DNA from 2 places in the Bacillus sp. K7 genome. Region 1 is predicted to be linked to the other one. Evidence: a T-box and tRNA genes for the amino acid it is inferred to sense, from the RefSeq annotation. Region 1 holds a T-box; the other holds one or more tRNA genes.
The links. A T-box is a leader RNA that pairs with one kind of tRNA and senses whether it is charged. The one in region 1 lies ahead of serS (serine--tRNA ligase), so its partner is inferred to be a tRNA-Ser.
Positions count from the first base shown of each region.

Region 2: it encodes a tRNA-Ser, which carries the amino acid that the T-box ahead of serS (serine--tRNA ligase) is inferred to sense. The anticodon was not compared.

Region 1 covers NZ_CP096406.1:15,400-21,169, reverse strand. The annotation lists gene serS (serine--tRNA ligase) at 1-1,057, opposite strand, end outside; T-box leader at 1,112-1,324, opposite strand; gene pdxT (pyridoxal 5'-phosphate synthase glutaminase subunit PdxT) at 1,377-1,967, opposite strand; gene pdxS (pyridoxal 5'-phosphate synthase lyase subunit PdxS) at 1,989-2,873, opposite strand; gene dacA (D-alanyl-D-alanine carboxypeptidase) at 3,070-4,401, opposite strand; gene guaB (IMP dehydrogenase) at 4,555-5,770, opposite strand, start outside.
Region 2 covers NZ_CP096406.1:523,224-532,697, reverse strand. The annotation lists gene M1D98_RS02750 (hypothetical protein) at 1-47, shown strand, start outside; partial or broken gene M1D98_RS02745 (endopeptidase) at 266-421, opposite strand; partial or broken gene M1D98_RS02740 (hypothetical protein) at 421-537, opposite strand; tRNA gene M1D98_RS02735 (tRNA-Leu) at 693-776, opposite strand; tRNA gene M1D98_RS02730 (tRNA-Leu) at 860-941, opposite strand; tRNA gene M1D98_RS02725 (tRNA-Lys) at 953-1,028, opposite strand; tRNA gene M1D98_RS02720 (tRNA-Gln) at 1,056-1,130, opposite strand; tRNA gene M1D98_RS02715 (tRNA-Glu) at 1,143-1,214, opposite strand; tRNA gene M1D98_RS02710 (tRNA-Ser) at 1,243-1,333, opposite strand; tRNA gene M1D98_RS02705 (tRNA-Asn) at 1,338-1,412, opposite strand; gene M1D98_RS02700 (SprT family protein) at 1,535-1,987, opposite strand; gene cmpA (cortex morphogenetic protein CmpA) at 2,091-2,204, shown strand; gene M1D98_RS02690 (Tex family protein) at 2,214-4,373, opposite strand; gene rsbX (phosphoserine phosphatase RsbX) at 4,545-5,144, opposite strand; gene sigB (RNA polymerase sigma factor SigB) at 5,144-5,932, opposite strand; gene rsbW (anti-sigma B factor RsbW) at 5,898-6,380, opposite strand; gene rsbV (anti-sigma factor antagonist RsbV) at 6,377-6,706, opposite strand; gene rsbU (phosphoserine phosphatase RsbU) at 6,768-7,775, opposite strand; gene rsbT (serine/threonine-protein kinase RsbT) at 7,787-8,188, opposite strand; gene rsbS (RsbT antagonist protein RsbS) at 8,192-8,557, opposite strand; gene rsbRA (RsbT co-antagonist protein RsbRA) at 8,562-9,386, opposite strand.

The DNA of each region.
Region 1 (5,770 bases):
AAGAAGAGATTTCACGATACGTGTCCTGGCTTGGAATCCAAACTTCGATATCGTATTTTTTCGCCGCCGTAAAGCCTAGATCACCCGTACACATGCTCATGACACGGTACGGAAGCTCAAGCAGCTGAAGTACTCGTTCTGCTTGGTTTGTGAGCTTCTCTAATTCATCATAAGAATCTTCAGGCTTCACAAACTTCACAAGCTCAACTTTATTAAATTGGTGCTGACGGATTAATCCGCGTGTATCACGCCCCGCTGAACCCGCTTCAGAACGGAAGCAGGCACTGAATGCCGCATAGTTAATAGGCAGGCTGTCACCTGAAAGGATTTCATCACGATGCATGTTTGTAATCGGTACTTCCGCTGTCGGAATTAAGAAGTAATCTTCTTCTCTGATTTTAAACGCATCCTCTTCGAATTTAGGAAGCTGACCCGTTCCCGTCATGCTTGCGCGGTTCACCATATAAGGCGGGATTACTTCAGTATAGTTATACTCATCTACATGCAGATCAAGCATAAAGTTATACAGTGCACGCTCCAGACGGGCACCTAACCCTTTATAGAAGACGAAACGGCTTCCTGTTACTTTTGCTGCACGTTCAAAGTCAAGAATCCCCAGCTCGTCTGCGATATCCCAGTGCGGCTTCGGCTCGTAAGCAAAAGAAGGCTTTTCGCCCCATTGACGAACTTCTATATTGTCGTCTTCTGTTTCACCGACAGGGACAGACTCATGCGGAATGTTTGGGATAGAAAGAAGGATATGATCAAGCTCCGATTCCACTGTTCTTAACTCTTCATCAAGTTGTTTAATGTCCTCGCCGACTTCACGCATTTCTTTAATGATGTGATCCGCGTCTTTTTTCTCACGTTTCAGTACAGCAACCTGCTGAGATACTTCATTCCGTTTTCCTTTTAACTCTTCAACTTTACCGATAAGCTCTCGTCTTCTATCGTCCAGCGCCTCAAACTTATCAAAATCAGTTAAGTCTTCGCCTTTGTGTACAAGCTTGGCTTTAATGTCTTGAAAATTTGCTCTTAGCATCTTTGTATCAAGCATGCGAAACACTCCTTTTATAAAATGAGTCGAAAATAAAAAGAGCCCTCATCCCCATAAAGGGACGAGAGCTCTCGCGTTGCCACCCTGATTGAAAACAAGCCAGAGACTCGTTTTCCACTTTCACACATAACGGTTATCCCGTAAATGCCTACTTATTTCAGCATTTCGCTCAAGGATGGATTCAGACAGCATCTTTCACCGATTCGCACCAACCATCGGCTCTCTTAGAAAGAGGGGCTTCTTACTAGTTCCAATCAACGCTTTTCGATCTTTATTTGTGCTTATAATGTACTATAAGTTTCCACAGCTTTCAACTGTTTTATACAAGTGCTTTCTGCTTGTATTCCTCAACCATTTGAACAAACAGCTGTGTCACTCGGTGATCTTCTGTCAGCTCCGGATGGAACGAGCAGCCCAAGAATTGATCCTGTTTAGCAGCTACAATACGGCCATTATGCTCCGAAAGAACTTCGACATTTTCACCAGCTTCTAAAATATGCGGCGCACGGATGAATACCCCAGTAAAAGGCTTGTCCAGCCCCTTGATTGTTAAATCAGCTTCAAAACTGTCAACCTGCCGGCCAAATGAATTGCGTTCAACAACCACATTCAGCAGACCTAAATGAGGATTATCTGAACCAGCAATTTCTTTTGCTAATATAATTAATCCAGCGCATGTTCCAAACATTGGTTTTCCCTGAGCAGCAAATTTACGAAGAGGCTCCATGAATTGATACGTATCAATCAAACGGCGCATCGTTGTGCTTTCTCCACCAGGCAAAATCAGCCCGTCAACTTCATTCAGCTGCTCCGGACGTTTAACGACAAGACCAGCCACGCCGCATGCTTCAATTGCACGGATATGCTCTCTAACTGCTCCTTGAAGTCCTAGTACTCCTATTGTTAACATGTCAGCAGCGCTCCTATATTCCTACCAGCCGCGTTCTTGCATACGCTGTTCTGGAAGTAAGTTTGAGATTTCAATCCCTTTCATTGCAGTACCAAGCTCTTTAGAAAGCTCAGCAATCAATTTGTAATCAGTGTAGTGAGTTGTTGCTTCGACAATTGCTTTCGCAAATTTAGCAGGGTTGTCTGATTTAAAAATACCAGAGCCAACAAATACTCCGTCAGCACCAAGCTGCATCATGAGAGCAGCATCAGCAGGAGTTGCTACGCCGCCGGCCGCAAAGTTCACGACAGGAAGCTTGCCGTCTTTTTTAATTTGAAGGAGAAGCTCGTAAGGAGCGCCTAAGTTTTTCGCTTCTGTCATGAGTTCATCTTCACTCATCGCAACGACTTTGCGAACTTGAGCGTTTACTTTGCGCATATGGCGAACAGCTTCAACGATGTTCCCTGTTCCAGGCTCACCTTTCGTACGAAGCATAGAAGCACCTTCAGCGATACGGCGCGTTGCTTCACCAAGATCACGGCAGCCGCAGACGAAAGGAACTGTGTATTCATTTTTATTTAAATGAAATTCTTCGTCAGCCGGAGTCAGAACTTCACTTTCATCAATATAGTCAACACCCATAGCTTCCAGCACACGCGCTTCAACAATATGTCCGATACGCGCTTTTGCCATTACCGGGATAGATACTGCATTCATTACTTCTTCCACGATTGTAGGGTCAGCCATACGGGCAACTCCTCCAGCCGCGCGAATATCAGCTGGTACACGCTCCAGCGCCATTACAGCGACAGCTCCAGCTTCTTCAGCAATTTTCGCTTGTTCCGCATTGATGACGTCCATGATGACGCCGCCCTTTTGCATTTCTGCCATTCCGCGTTTTACACGTTCAGTACCTGTTTGAGCCATTTCTTGGTCCCCCTAATCAAGGTATAGTTATATGATTTCTAGTCCTTATTGTATCCTAGAAATCCAATAATTCATATGGATATATATCATTTTATTCGGTTTTTAGCGCTTTGAAAATCATTTTTTATTAAAAATTGGGTTTTTTCAGTATATTAAGCGAAAGAGCCCTAATACAAATCAGAGCTCTTTCAATTGATTAAAACCAGCCGGTTACCGTATCAACAATACTTCCCCAAATGCCAGCGAAAAATCCGCCGATACTGCGCATTGTCAGAACAAACCAGTTTGCTTTTTCTACTTTTTCTTTTGTAACAAGGTCTACACCAGCCAGATTGCCGTTAAGGAATCCGTAATCCTTTTCATCACCTGTATATTCAGCAGTCAGTTTCCCAACCTTCGTTCCTTTTTTCACAGGAGCGGTTAGCGTATCTTTATTTAATGTGACCTTCGCCTTGTAATTCTTTTCTTCACCATTCTTGACAGGAAGAGAGAATGCTTTGTTTGTCACAATGCCTACTTCTTTCTCTTTACCCTTATCAACTGAAATCGTTTTGTGGCCTTTTACTTGATCGCCTTCAGCGTAAATTTCTTTCATGGAGAAATTGTCGAAAGCATAATCGAACATTTTTTTCGTCTCATCGAAACGGCCTGTGTGAAGGTTGCCCTTTGCGTTCAACACAACAGTAATGACGCGCATTCCGTTGAGTTCAGCTGTTCCTGTGAAGCATGAACCCGCAGAGTCTGTAGAACCTGTTTTCAATCCATCCACAGTCGCTTTTTTATACTCGCTGACGAGCCCTTTCAGCATGAAGTTCCAGTTGGGCATGTCCATTTCATCATCAGTGCCCTCTCTGAACTTCGTTTTGGCGATACTGGAAGTCTCCAAAACCTCAGGGTAGTCAGTAATCAAATGATCTGCAAGAATCGCCATATCCTTAGCAGAAACTTCACTTTCTTCATCTGCGCTTGTCCCCTCAGGCTGATGCCCGTGAAGATCTTTGTTTTCAAGACCTGTTGCGTTAACAAATTTGTAATCTGTTAAGCCAAGTTCTTTCGCTTTTGCATTCATTCTTTTAACAAACTCAGTTTCAGAACCCGCAACGATTTCTGCAATCCCGATAGCAGCGGCATTTGCAGAATAAATTGCTGTAGCTTGATAAAGTTCTTTTACTGTGTACTTCCCGTCCTTACGAAGAGGAACGTTTGATAAGCTGTTATCTTGGGAAATCTCATACACATAATCATCAGGCGTATAGGTTTGGTCCCATTTTACTTTTCCTTGGTCAATTGCTTCTAATAACAGATACTCTGTCATCATTTTTGTCATACTTGCAATTGGCAATCTTTCATCTGCATTTTTACTGTACAGAATTTTACCTGAAGAAGCTTCGATCATAATAGCAGCTGATGCATTGATATCAATTGGATCGCTGGCTGCATTTGCTTTTGACATCGGAGCCAGGCAAGTCACAAATAGTGTTAATATAACCAATGACATCAATATCCGTTTACATTTCATGATGTTCAATCGTATGACCTCCGTATTTCATTTTCTTCATCTATAATTAAGCCGTTAAAGGACATTTTTAAAGCACAACAGTATAAATTTTATCATAATCAGGATTAAAAAAATAGACAGAGTCAGAGACCCTGTCAAATGTTTTTAATTTGTAACATTTTATTATGAAATTGTATAGTTCGGTGATTCTTTTGTAATCTGCACATCGTGCGGATGGCTTTCACGAAGTCCTGCGCCAGTCATGCGAATGAACTGAGCTTCTTCTCTTAAAGCTAGAAGATCTTTGGATCCGCAATATCCCATACCGGAACGAAGACCGCCGACTAGCTGATAAACAGTTTCTTCAACTGGTCCTTTGTAAGGTGTGCGTCCTTCAATTCCTTCAGGAACAAATTTTTTGTTTTCTTCTTGGAAGTAACGGTCTTTACTTCCTTTTTCCATTGCAGCAACTGATCCCATACCGCGGTAAACTTTAAATCTTCTGCCTTGGTAGATTTCAGTTTCCCCAGGACTTTCTGACGTGCCTGCAAGCAAGCTGCCGAGCATAACAGCATGTCCGCCGGCTGCCAATGCTTTCGTGATATCGCCAGAGAATTTAATTCCGCCGTCTGCAATGATTGTCTTGCCGTGTTTTCTTGCTTCAGTCGCACAATCATAAATCGCTGTAATTTGCGGAACACCGACACCCGCCACCACGCGTGTAGTACAAATTGAACCAGGTCCGATTCCAACTTTGACAACGTCTACTCCAGCTTCGATAAGAGCTCTTGTCGCTTCAGCTGTTGCCACGTTTCCAGCAATAATATTTAATTCAGGATACGTTTCACGAATTTTTGTTACTGTGTTTACTACCCCTTGAGAGTGTCCGTGAGCTGTGTCGATAACAATGACATCAACATTGGCTTCGACAAGCTTTTTGACACGAGTCATTGTATCGCCAGTTACGCCAACTGCTGCACCAACGATCAGACGGCCGTGAACGTCTTTAGATGAGTTCGGGAACTCAATAACTTTTTCAATGTCTTTAATTGTGATAAGACCTTTTAATTTATTCTGGTCATCAACGAGAGGAAGCTTTTCAATTTTATGTTTCTGCAAAATCTTTTCAGCCTCATCCAAAGTCGTTCCTACAGGTGCAGTGACGAGTTCTTCTTTCGTCATGACATCGCTGATTTTCATAGAGTAGTCAGAAATAAAACGAAGATCACGGTTTGTAATAATTCCGACGAGCTTTTGATCTTCTTCGTTATTTACAATCGGAACACCGGAAATTCTGTATTTCCCCATCAAATGCTCCGCATCATATACTTGGTGATCAGGAGTTAAAAAGAAGGGATTTGTGATAACGCCGCGCTCAGAACGCTTAACTTTATCAACT
Region 2 (9,474 bases), 510 kb from region 1:
TGGGCATTGTTTTAAGAATTACTTTTGGTAACTCTTCTGAAAAGTAATCCTTTTTAAGATCTAAAGAAAGAAGCATCCTAAATTTTACAAAGATGAATTACAAAAAGATACATTGTATCTAAACAAAAAAAGAGGAGTAAAACACATGGTTTACTCCTCAGGCTGTCGAGAAAAATCTCGACAGCTTTTTTGTGCAATATATAGATGTTTCATTCGGAGTTGAAAATTAAAAAATGAGGGATTCTTTGACACCAGGTCTTTAAAGCCCACCACTTTTCTGCATGGTGAGCGCCACAATAATATTCACTTGGTCAAAAACGCCTTCCTGACGGCCGTACTTTTCAAATACAGCCCTAAACCCTTCGACTTCCGGTGCAATGCAAACCGTTTCAAATTCGCCACCCCTGCCGCCTATAAAATTGATTTACTCTTATTCGCAGGTACATTATCCTGTTTTTTATCAACACGGATATCATCTGAGTGAACTTTTACTGGTTCAGATGGTCTGATTTTCCGTTCGTTATTGGCGATGCCTTGAAAAAAACGTAAAGTTTAAAAAGACTACTACTATAAAAGGATGCCGTGTCTGTTGTAGATACTTACTTTATGAAGTGGGCAGTTTGTAGGCAGTAGATCATATAAAAATAAACACAAAAAAATACCAAGTTCGTCAAAACCCTTGGTATCATTGATGCGGCCGAGAGGACTTGAACCTCCACGGGTTATTCACCCACTAGGCCCTCAACCTAGCGCGTCTGCCATTCCGCCACGACCGCATGATCATTAAATTGTGTTTTTGTGCTGGCTTAGTAGGCTCTTAACCTAGTAAAACCGATTTGCGTGCACTTTGTAAATAAAGTGCGGGTGAAGGGACTCGAACCCCCACGTCGTAAGACACTAGATCCTAAGTCTAGCGCGTCTGCCAATTCCGCCACACCCGCAAAAAGACAAATGGTGAGCCATGAAGGACTCGAACCTTCGACCCTCTGATTAAAAGTCAGATGCTCTACCAACTGAGCTAATGGCTCTTGCTATTCGATTTCAAAAAATAAAAATGGCTGGGCTAGCTGGATTCGAACCAACGCATGACGGAGTCAAAGTCCGTTGCCTTACCGCTTGGCTATAGCCCAACGAAATTGGAATGACCCGTACGGGATTCGAACCCGTGTTACCGCCGTGAAAGGGCGGTGTCTTAACCGCTTGACCAACGGGCCGATGGTCGAGACTTATATCGAAATCTGATGGCGGAGAAGGAGGGATTTGAACCCTCGCGCCGCTTACGCGACCTACACCCTTAGCAGGGGCGCCTCTTCAGCCACTTGAGTACTTCTCCAATATGGCTCCACAGGCAGGATTCGAACCTGCGACCGATCGGTTAACAGCCGATAGCTCTACCACTGAGCTACTGTGGAATAATGAGACAAGACTTATTCTATCAGCCTTGATATGCAATGTCAAGAGGTAAATGTTTTTGTTCATCTCTCGTGACGACTTTTATAATGTACCATAGGCTTGCCATATCCGTCAACCTTTTTCATGAAAAAATTCTTTTTATTTTTCCGCGGCATTTTCCGCACCGGTATCTGTCAGGATTCATGGCACGCTTCTTTATATACTGTTGGCCGCACGCCGTACAGATATACCTGTAAGTTTTTTTGTTTTCTGTTTTTTTCTTTAAAGGCGTACAGAACCTAGGCGCGTTGACCTGCTGCAGCAGCGCTCGAAAATCTCTGTCTCTGTGCTTGTACCCTTTTCCTTCAAGGTGAAGATGATAATGGCAGAGCTCGTGCTTGATGATGCCGATCAGTTCCTCCCTGCCGTGTTCAATTAAATATTTCCTGTTTAATTCAATGTTATGGGAGGTTAACAGGTACCTTCCTCCCGTCGTTTTCAGCCTGTCATTAAAAAGTGCCTGATGGCGGAACGGCTTGTTAAAATATGTATCAGAAATATCCTCTGTCAGCTTTTGAAGCTCTTTGTTATCCATGGTGCACCTCACTTAAAAAACATTGAACGGGACAATTCACCGTTCGCATACAATATGGTAATCACCGTCCCTCTTATGATAAAAGCTGAGGAGGAATGAGCCTATGCCAAATTGGCTTAAAAAACAGATGCAAAAAGCGTTCCTTGAAAAAGATAATTACCAAATTAAACTGCTGAATCAATGCTGGTATTTCTATAGGAAAAAACACTGCTCGTAAGCAGTGCTTTTATTTTACCATAGACAGCGATACTCTGCCTTTTTGTACATCTACGCCGTCAACCCAAACCGTCACAATATCGCCGACGGATACGACATCAAGAGGATGCTTGACGAATTGATTGCTGAGTTTTGAGATATGAACAAGCCCGTCTTGTTTGACTCCGATATCAACAAACGCTCCGAAGTCCACTACATTGCGCACGGTGCCCTGCAGCTCCATACCCTCTTTCAAATCTTCCAGCTGAAGGACATCTGTTTTCAGCAGAGGCTTAGGCACCTCATCTCGCGGATCGCGTTCCGGCCTTGTCAGCTGTTCACAAATATCTTTCAGGGTGATTTCTCCGATTCCCAGCTCTTGTGCCGTTTCAGAAAGCGCCAGCTGATTGATTTTATCCTTCAATTCCGCCGTGCCGATTTGCTCTGTTGAAAGGCCGAGCTTTTTCAATAGCGCTTTTGTTTCTTTATAGCTTTCCGGGTGGATGCCTGTTCTGTCTAAAGGTTCTGTCCCTTCCTGCACTCTTAAGAAACCGATGCATTGTTCATAGGTTTTCGCACCGAGTCGCGGGATGTCCTTCAATTCTTTTCGGTTCGAAAACTTGCCGATTTCCTCACGTTTTTTGACAACGTTGCCTGCGACAGATTTTGACAATCCGGCTACATATTGAAGCAGCGCGGCGGACGCTGTGTTGACGTTTACTCCCACTTGGTTTACGACGGTTTCCACAACGAACCGCAGAGATTCATTTAAGCGTTTTTGGCTGACATCATGCTGATACTGTCCGACACCGACAGACTTGGGATCGATCTTGACGAGTTCTGCGAGCGGGTCTTGCAGTCTTCGCGCAATAGATACGGCACTGCGCTCTTCAACCTGAAGCTCAGGGAATTCTTCTCTTGCAAGCTCAGAAGCCGAATATACGCTTGCTCCCGCTTCATTGACGATCACGTAATAAATGTTCCGCGGCATGTCCTTCAGTACATTGACGATGAATTGCTCAGTTTCTCTCGATGCCGTGCCGTTTCCGATCGCCACCATCTCGACTTGATGCTGCTCGAGAATCGCTTTCACTTTCTCATGGGCTTCTTTTGTTTTGTTGACTGGCGCGTGCGGATAGATGACATCAATTTTCATGACTTTTCCGGTCTCATCTGAGACAGCGAGCTTACAGCCGGTTCGGAAGGCTGGATCAACACCGAGAACGGTTTTGCCTTTCATCGGCGGCTGAAGCAGAAGCTTTCTCAAGTTTTCAGAGAAAATATGAATCGCCTGTTCATCCGCTTTTTCTGACAGCTCTTTCCTGATTTCACGTTCGATTGCCGGCTGGATCAGCCTTTTATAGCTGTCTTCAATCGCCGCCTGCAAAATCTCTTTTACGGACGTTGAGCGGTTTTTGATGATCTCTTTTTCTAAGTAAGCCTTAATATGATCCGCCGGCGGTTCGATTGACACTTTTAAAATGTCTTCTTTTTCGCCGCGGTTCATCGCCAGCACCCTGTGCGGAACGACTTTTGCGATTGGCTCTTCATACTCGTAATACATTTCATACACATTTTTCTCGTCAGTGTCTGCCGACTTTCCTGCTGCAGACTTAATGGTTCCTTTTTTAAAGGTTTCCTGGCGAATCCACTTTCTGAAACTCGGCTCGTCTGAGATTTGTTCGGCAATAATGTGCTTGGCGCCTTCTATCGCTTCTTCCCGTGTAAACACTTCTTTTTCTTCGCTGATGTATTGGTCTGCGGTTTCTGCCAGACGGTCATCCTGCGGAAGTGTCAGGATATAGTCGGCAAGCGGCTCGAGGCCTTTGCTTTTTGCGACTGTCGCTTTTGTTTTGCGTTTTTGTTTATACGGGCGGTACAGGTCTTCCACTTCCTGAAGCTTCACCGATTGCTCAATTTTTCGCTTGACGTCATCTGTCAGTTTATCCTGCTCTGCAATGAGCCTGATGACTTCTTCTTTTCGCTGATTCAAATGTTGTATGTATTGCCAGCGTTCAGAAATCGTCTGAATCTGAACCTCATCCATTGAACCCGTCTGCTCTTTTCGGTACCGAGCGATAAACGGGACTGTGTTGCCGTCCTCAAGCAGGCGGATGACACTCTCAACGTGTTTTTGTGATAAACCGATTTCTTTCGCAATTTGCTGTTTTAAAAGGGCTGACGTTTCCATGTAACCAAAGCCTCCAATTTTGTCGTTCTTTCTCTAGTGTATCAAAAACCGAAAAAAACACATAAAAAAAACAGCCCGCTGGCCGATATCTTTCCCCCTATTTCAAACTATCCGTTTGATTGCCCGCACAAAAAAAGAAGCCGGATGCCCAGCTTCTTTTTTCAGATTTCCCTAGGACAGCTGTCCCAGAATATAGGTCAGATCATCTTTTCTTGATGTTGTATACATTTTCAGCGAATTCGATATGTCTTCTACCGATTGGCCTTTTTTCAAATGGGAGCGGATATCGGGTACGTTGAGTCCATCTGTATGTATAATGAACTTTGAACCCTTTTCATAGGTGGCGGTATGCGTTTTGTATTTTTGCGGCTTGCCTGATAAATAGCCTGAAATCGGCAGAGGATAAAAGCTGTCACCAGACGGGGAATGCAGAATAAAACGTACGTTTCCGACGGAGCAGTACGTAAACTGCCTTTGTTCAAAATTGATTTTCAGGATAGAAGCTGTTGCGCCTCTTTTGTGTTTCATCGCCTGATTACAGCGTTCGATAATGCTTTGTACGTCTTCATTCGCATAGTTTTCCACTAAGTCTTTGATGGCTGCAGAAGATTCATTGGCAAGCGATCCGCTTCCAAGCCCGTCTGCTACCGCACAAATTAACTCCTTATCATCAGCTTTCATATAAAAGCTGTCGCCGCAAATCGATTTTCCTTCTTTATTCAGTTGGTATACAAGAGTTTGAATATGCTCGTTTTCTTCAACCTGGATCATTACATTAACTCCATCGAGGGATCTTCAGTCAAGGCCTCTCTGAGCTTCTTCACAGCTTTGCGCTGCAGACGCGAGACGTGCATTTGAGATATACCGAGAATGTCCCCAGTTTCTTTTTGGCTTTTGTTTTGAATATACGTAAGGTCTATGATTTGTTTTTCACGGTCTGAAAGGACATGAAGCACGCTTTGCAGCATCATTTGCTGGTTGACCCGCTCATATCCATCCTCCTGTGAGCCGACAATATCAAGAATTGTGACCGTGCTTCCATCCGCATCCGCTTCAATGCTGTGGTCAACGGACAAGGCTTGATAGCTTTTGCCCATTTCCATTGTTTCCAGAACCTCTTCTTCTGTAACATCGAGAAATTCGGCAATCTCTTCTACTTTCGGCGACCTTTGTGTTTCAGTCGTCAGCTGATCCACCGCCATTTTGATTCTTGGGCCCAGTTCTTTGATTCGTCTCGGCACGTGAACGCTCCACGTCTTATCTCTGAGGAACCGTTTAATCTCACCGATGATTGTCGGAATCGCAAAAGCTTCAAACGATTTGCCGACCACCGGATCGTATCGCTTAATCGCACCCAGCAGCCCGATCATGCCGACCTGGCGAAGATCCTCATGGAAGATTTTGCCTTTTGAATATTTTTTCGCAAGCATATCAACTAGATTTGTATAGACCCGCACAAGCGTTTCTTGCGCCTGTTCATCTTGATTTGTTTGGTATTCGCTTATGAGCCGATCGACTTCATCTTTAGTTAGTTTCGTAGTTTTTGATGGTTGTGTCATGATCAACTCGCTCCCCATTTAAATACTTTGTCATCGCTACGGTGACGCCGGAGTGGTTTTGCACTCTGACTTCATCCATAAGCGTTTCCATTAAATATAGACCGAGCCCTCCTTCTGATAATTGATCAACTGTATGCGAAGGTGTGTACGGCCCTAGATCCTGCTGCTTTTGATCGAAATCAAAGCTGTCTCCTTCATCCGCGACAATGACCTCTAAACGGTCTTCGAACACACCGAATCGTATTGACACTTCCCCATTTTTGTCTTCTTTGTAAGCATGCTGCACCGCATTCGTACACGCTTCACTGACTGCGATTTTCAAATCTTCAATTTCATCGTACGTATAGCCCATTCTGCTCGCGACGCCTGACAGCGTCAGCCTTATAATTCCTACATATTCAGGCTGGGCCGGCACTTTCATTTCGATGTAATCAGCGTTATTCTTCATTGCACTCCACCTTCTGACTTTGCAGAAATATCAATAATGTCCTTCAGGCCTGTAATCTCAAACAGACGGATCAGCCGGTCAGAAAGATTTTCAAGTTTCAGCGACCCGCCTTGTTTTTTCACTGTTTTAAAGATGCCTACAAAGACGCCGAGTCCGGTACTGTCCATGTAGCTGACATTTTTCAGGCAAATTCTTAAGTCAGCGCCTTGTTCTGCCAGAGGAACGAGCTTCTCTCTGAGCACTGGAGCTGAGTATACATCAATTTCTCCCGCAATGTTTACTTGTATATCATTCTCGTTTTGCTTCACATCAACATTTATATTCATTCGTATCACCTCAAATTATCCTTCAATTCACTAATTGTTTTATACCCACGGCTGGCCGAAGCTAAACCTTTCTTCTCAAAACAATTAACGTAAAATCATCGTGCAGCTGAAAATCCTGCAATTTGAGGAGGCGGTCATAAATGTTTTTGACCATATCCTGCGCGGAGGAACACATATGTTCCTCAATGAGCTTCTGCAGATCAGGACGCTCCAAGAAACCGTTTTCCGTTCTGCATTCTGTGACGCCGTCAGAAAATAAGACAATCATATCGCCCTTATCAAGATGCTGATCGAATTGCTTGTAATCATAATCCTGCGAGATGCCGAGAACGAGCCCTTTGGCCTCTAAATCGTAAAACGTGTTGTCTTTTTGAGAATAATAGAATCCCGGTTCATGCCCCGCTGAAGCATATGTAAAATGATGCTTGTCCATATTGTAATTTGCATAAAACATCGTAATAAACATACTGGCATCAACGTTTTGTTCAACAACCCGATTCAAATTTTTCAGCACCTGAGAAGGGTGTACGCCCGTTTCCGGCAAAGAATCCATCGCATATTTAATCATCGACATACAAAGAGCCGCCGGAATGCCTTTTCCGATCACGTCCGCGATTGCGATATTAATGGATTCCTGGTCTTTGACAAAGTGGTAGTAATCACCGCTCATCTGTTTAGCAGGCACACTGATGGCGCCGATATCCAGCGCTTCTTCCTGCGGAATCTTTGTCCCGAGCAGCGTTTGCTGAACATTTGCGGCGATTTCAATTTCCGATTTGATTTCTTGCTGTATCCCTCTGAGGGTTTGATGCTCCTGATAAGCCATTCCATATCCAATCATGACTTCTATTAAAAAATCCAGCGAATGAAAAACATCTTCCGGGAGTTTCGGATACAGCTCCTTCAGCACTTTTCGGTGAATGCTGATGATTTCTTCCGGAGGAATTTGATGCTCGATTGTTTTTCGGCTGAATTTTTGGGCTTGATATAAAGATGTTTCTGTTAATTCGGCTATATATCGACTAAGCAGCTGGTGATACCGCTGCTCAATAACCTCCCTAAAATCCACTTTCTTACCTCCTACCGAAGCCATTTAATGGCTTGTATCTCTGTTCCTTCCCCCGATACGGAATTTAAACTGAATTCATCCATCAGCCTTTTGACACCTGGAAGTCCCGCTCCGAGTCCGCCAGACGTTGAGAATCCGTCTTCCATGACTTTACGGATATCAGGAATTCCCGGCCCTTGGTCTTCCGCTATGATTTTCAGGCCCTTTTTTCCTCTCTCAGCGACCTGTTCAATGCCAATCTGGCCTTTGCCGGCATATAAATAAATATTCCTGGCTAATTCTGAAATAGCCGTTGTAATTCTAGCCTGGTCTACCGTGCCGAAACCCAGTTCTTTTGCAACGTTTCGTCCCAGTTGTCTGGCGGCCACGATATCCCATTCTGTCATGATTTTCACACAGGATTGGTCGTTCATACGCTATTCCCCCAATTCCCGCTTCAATGTCTCAAGCCCCTGCTCTAAATCGAGCGCTGTTTCGATTTCCTCTAGCGCGATTCCAAGTTCAATCAGCGTCACTGCCACAGCGGGCTGAATGCCGGTCAAAACAACTTTGGCCCCCATTAGCTTAGACATTGTGATGACGTCGCCCAGCACTTTGGCGATAAATGAATCAATCATGTCCACAGATGTCAGGTCAATTACGACCCCGTTGGCACCTGTTTCGTATATTTTATTTAACAAATCTTCTTGAAAGGTTAATGCGGTTTGGTCATCCAGTTCCCATTGAATGGACACTAATAAGCAATTATACAGTTTCAAGATCGGGATTTTCGGATGTCTCAAAATATTATTCCCCCAATGAAACGATTTTTCGATCCGTCATTTCCAATGCTGTTTGAATTCCTTTTTGCAGGGTATTCTTAGTAATAACTTGGGATAAATCAATGCCCAGGTTGACGATGGTCTGAGCAATTTCCGGACGGATGCCGGCGAGCAGGCATTTCGCACCGACAAGCCTTACCGCTTCAGACGCCTGAATAATATGATGGGCAACCATCGTGTCAACGACAGGAACACCTGTAATATCAATCAGCACGACTTGTGAGCGATGTTTAACGACGCCGTTAAGAAGATTTTCCATAATTCGCTTAGCACGTTCGGTATCAATCGTTCCGACAAGCGGCATTACGGTGATATTTTCAAACACCGGGATGAGCGGCGCAGAAAGCTCCTGCAGCGCGATTTTTTGCAAGGATACTGTTTTTTCCCACGAGATTGAGTATTGGTTGAAAATTTCTGTATTAATCGGGCTGAAAAAGCGGTCAATCTGCCAGATTAATTCCGTACTCTCTTGATCTGGCAATCTCTTATCGTTCATCTTCGTGTAGAGACGCTTCCAGAATTCAGCAAGCGCCGTAGCCAAAAACTTCAGAGAAAGTCCAATTTGGACGGCTCTCAGTGCCAGTTCGCTGATTTGGCTTTCAGCAGCGCTGTCGTCCTTAACAGACAGCAAAAGAATGTCGATATAGTCTTTAGATATATTTTCATACACTTGGTCAGTCAGCTGATATGACTCTTGTTCGCTTAATTCCTTTAGTGTGTCAGTCCACAGTTGGAGCAGTTCATTTTGATTTTCGGCAATGAACTGGTATACAGTCTGATTCGACATCAAATTCGCTTACCTCCCGATAAAAAACACCATATTTTTTTCGTTATTACCTCATTATATCGTTTATGGTTTTTGAAAACAAAAAAAGTTG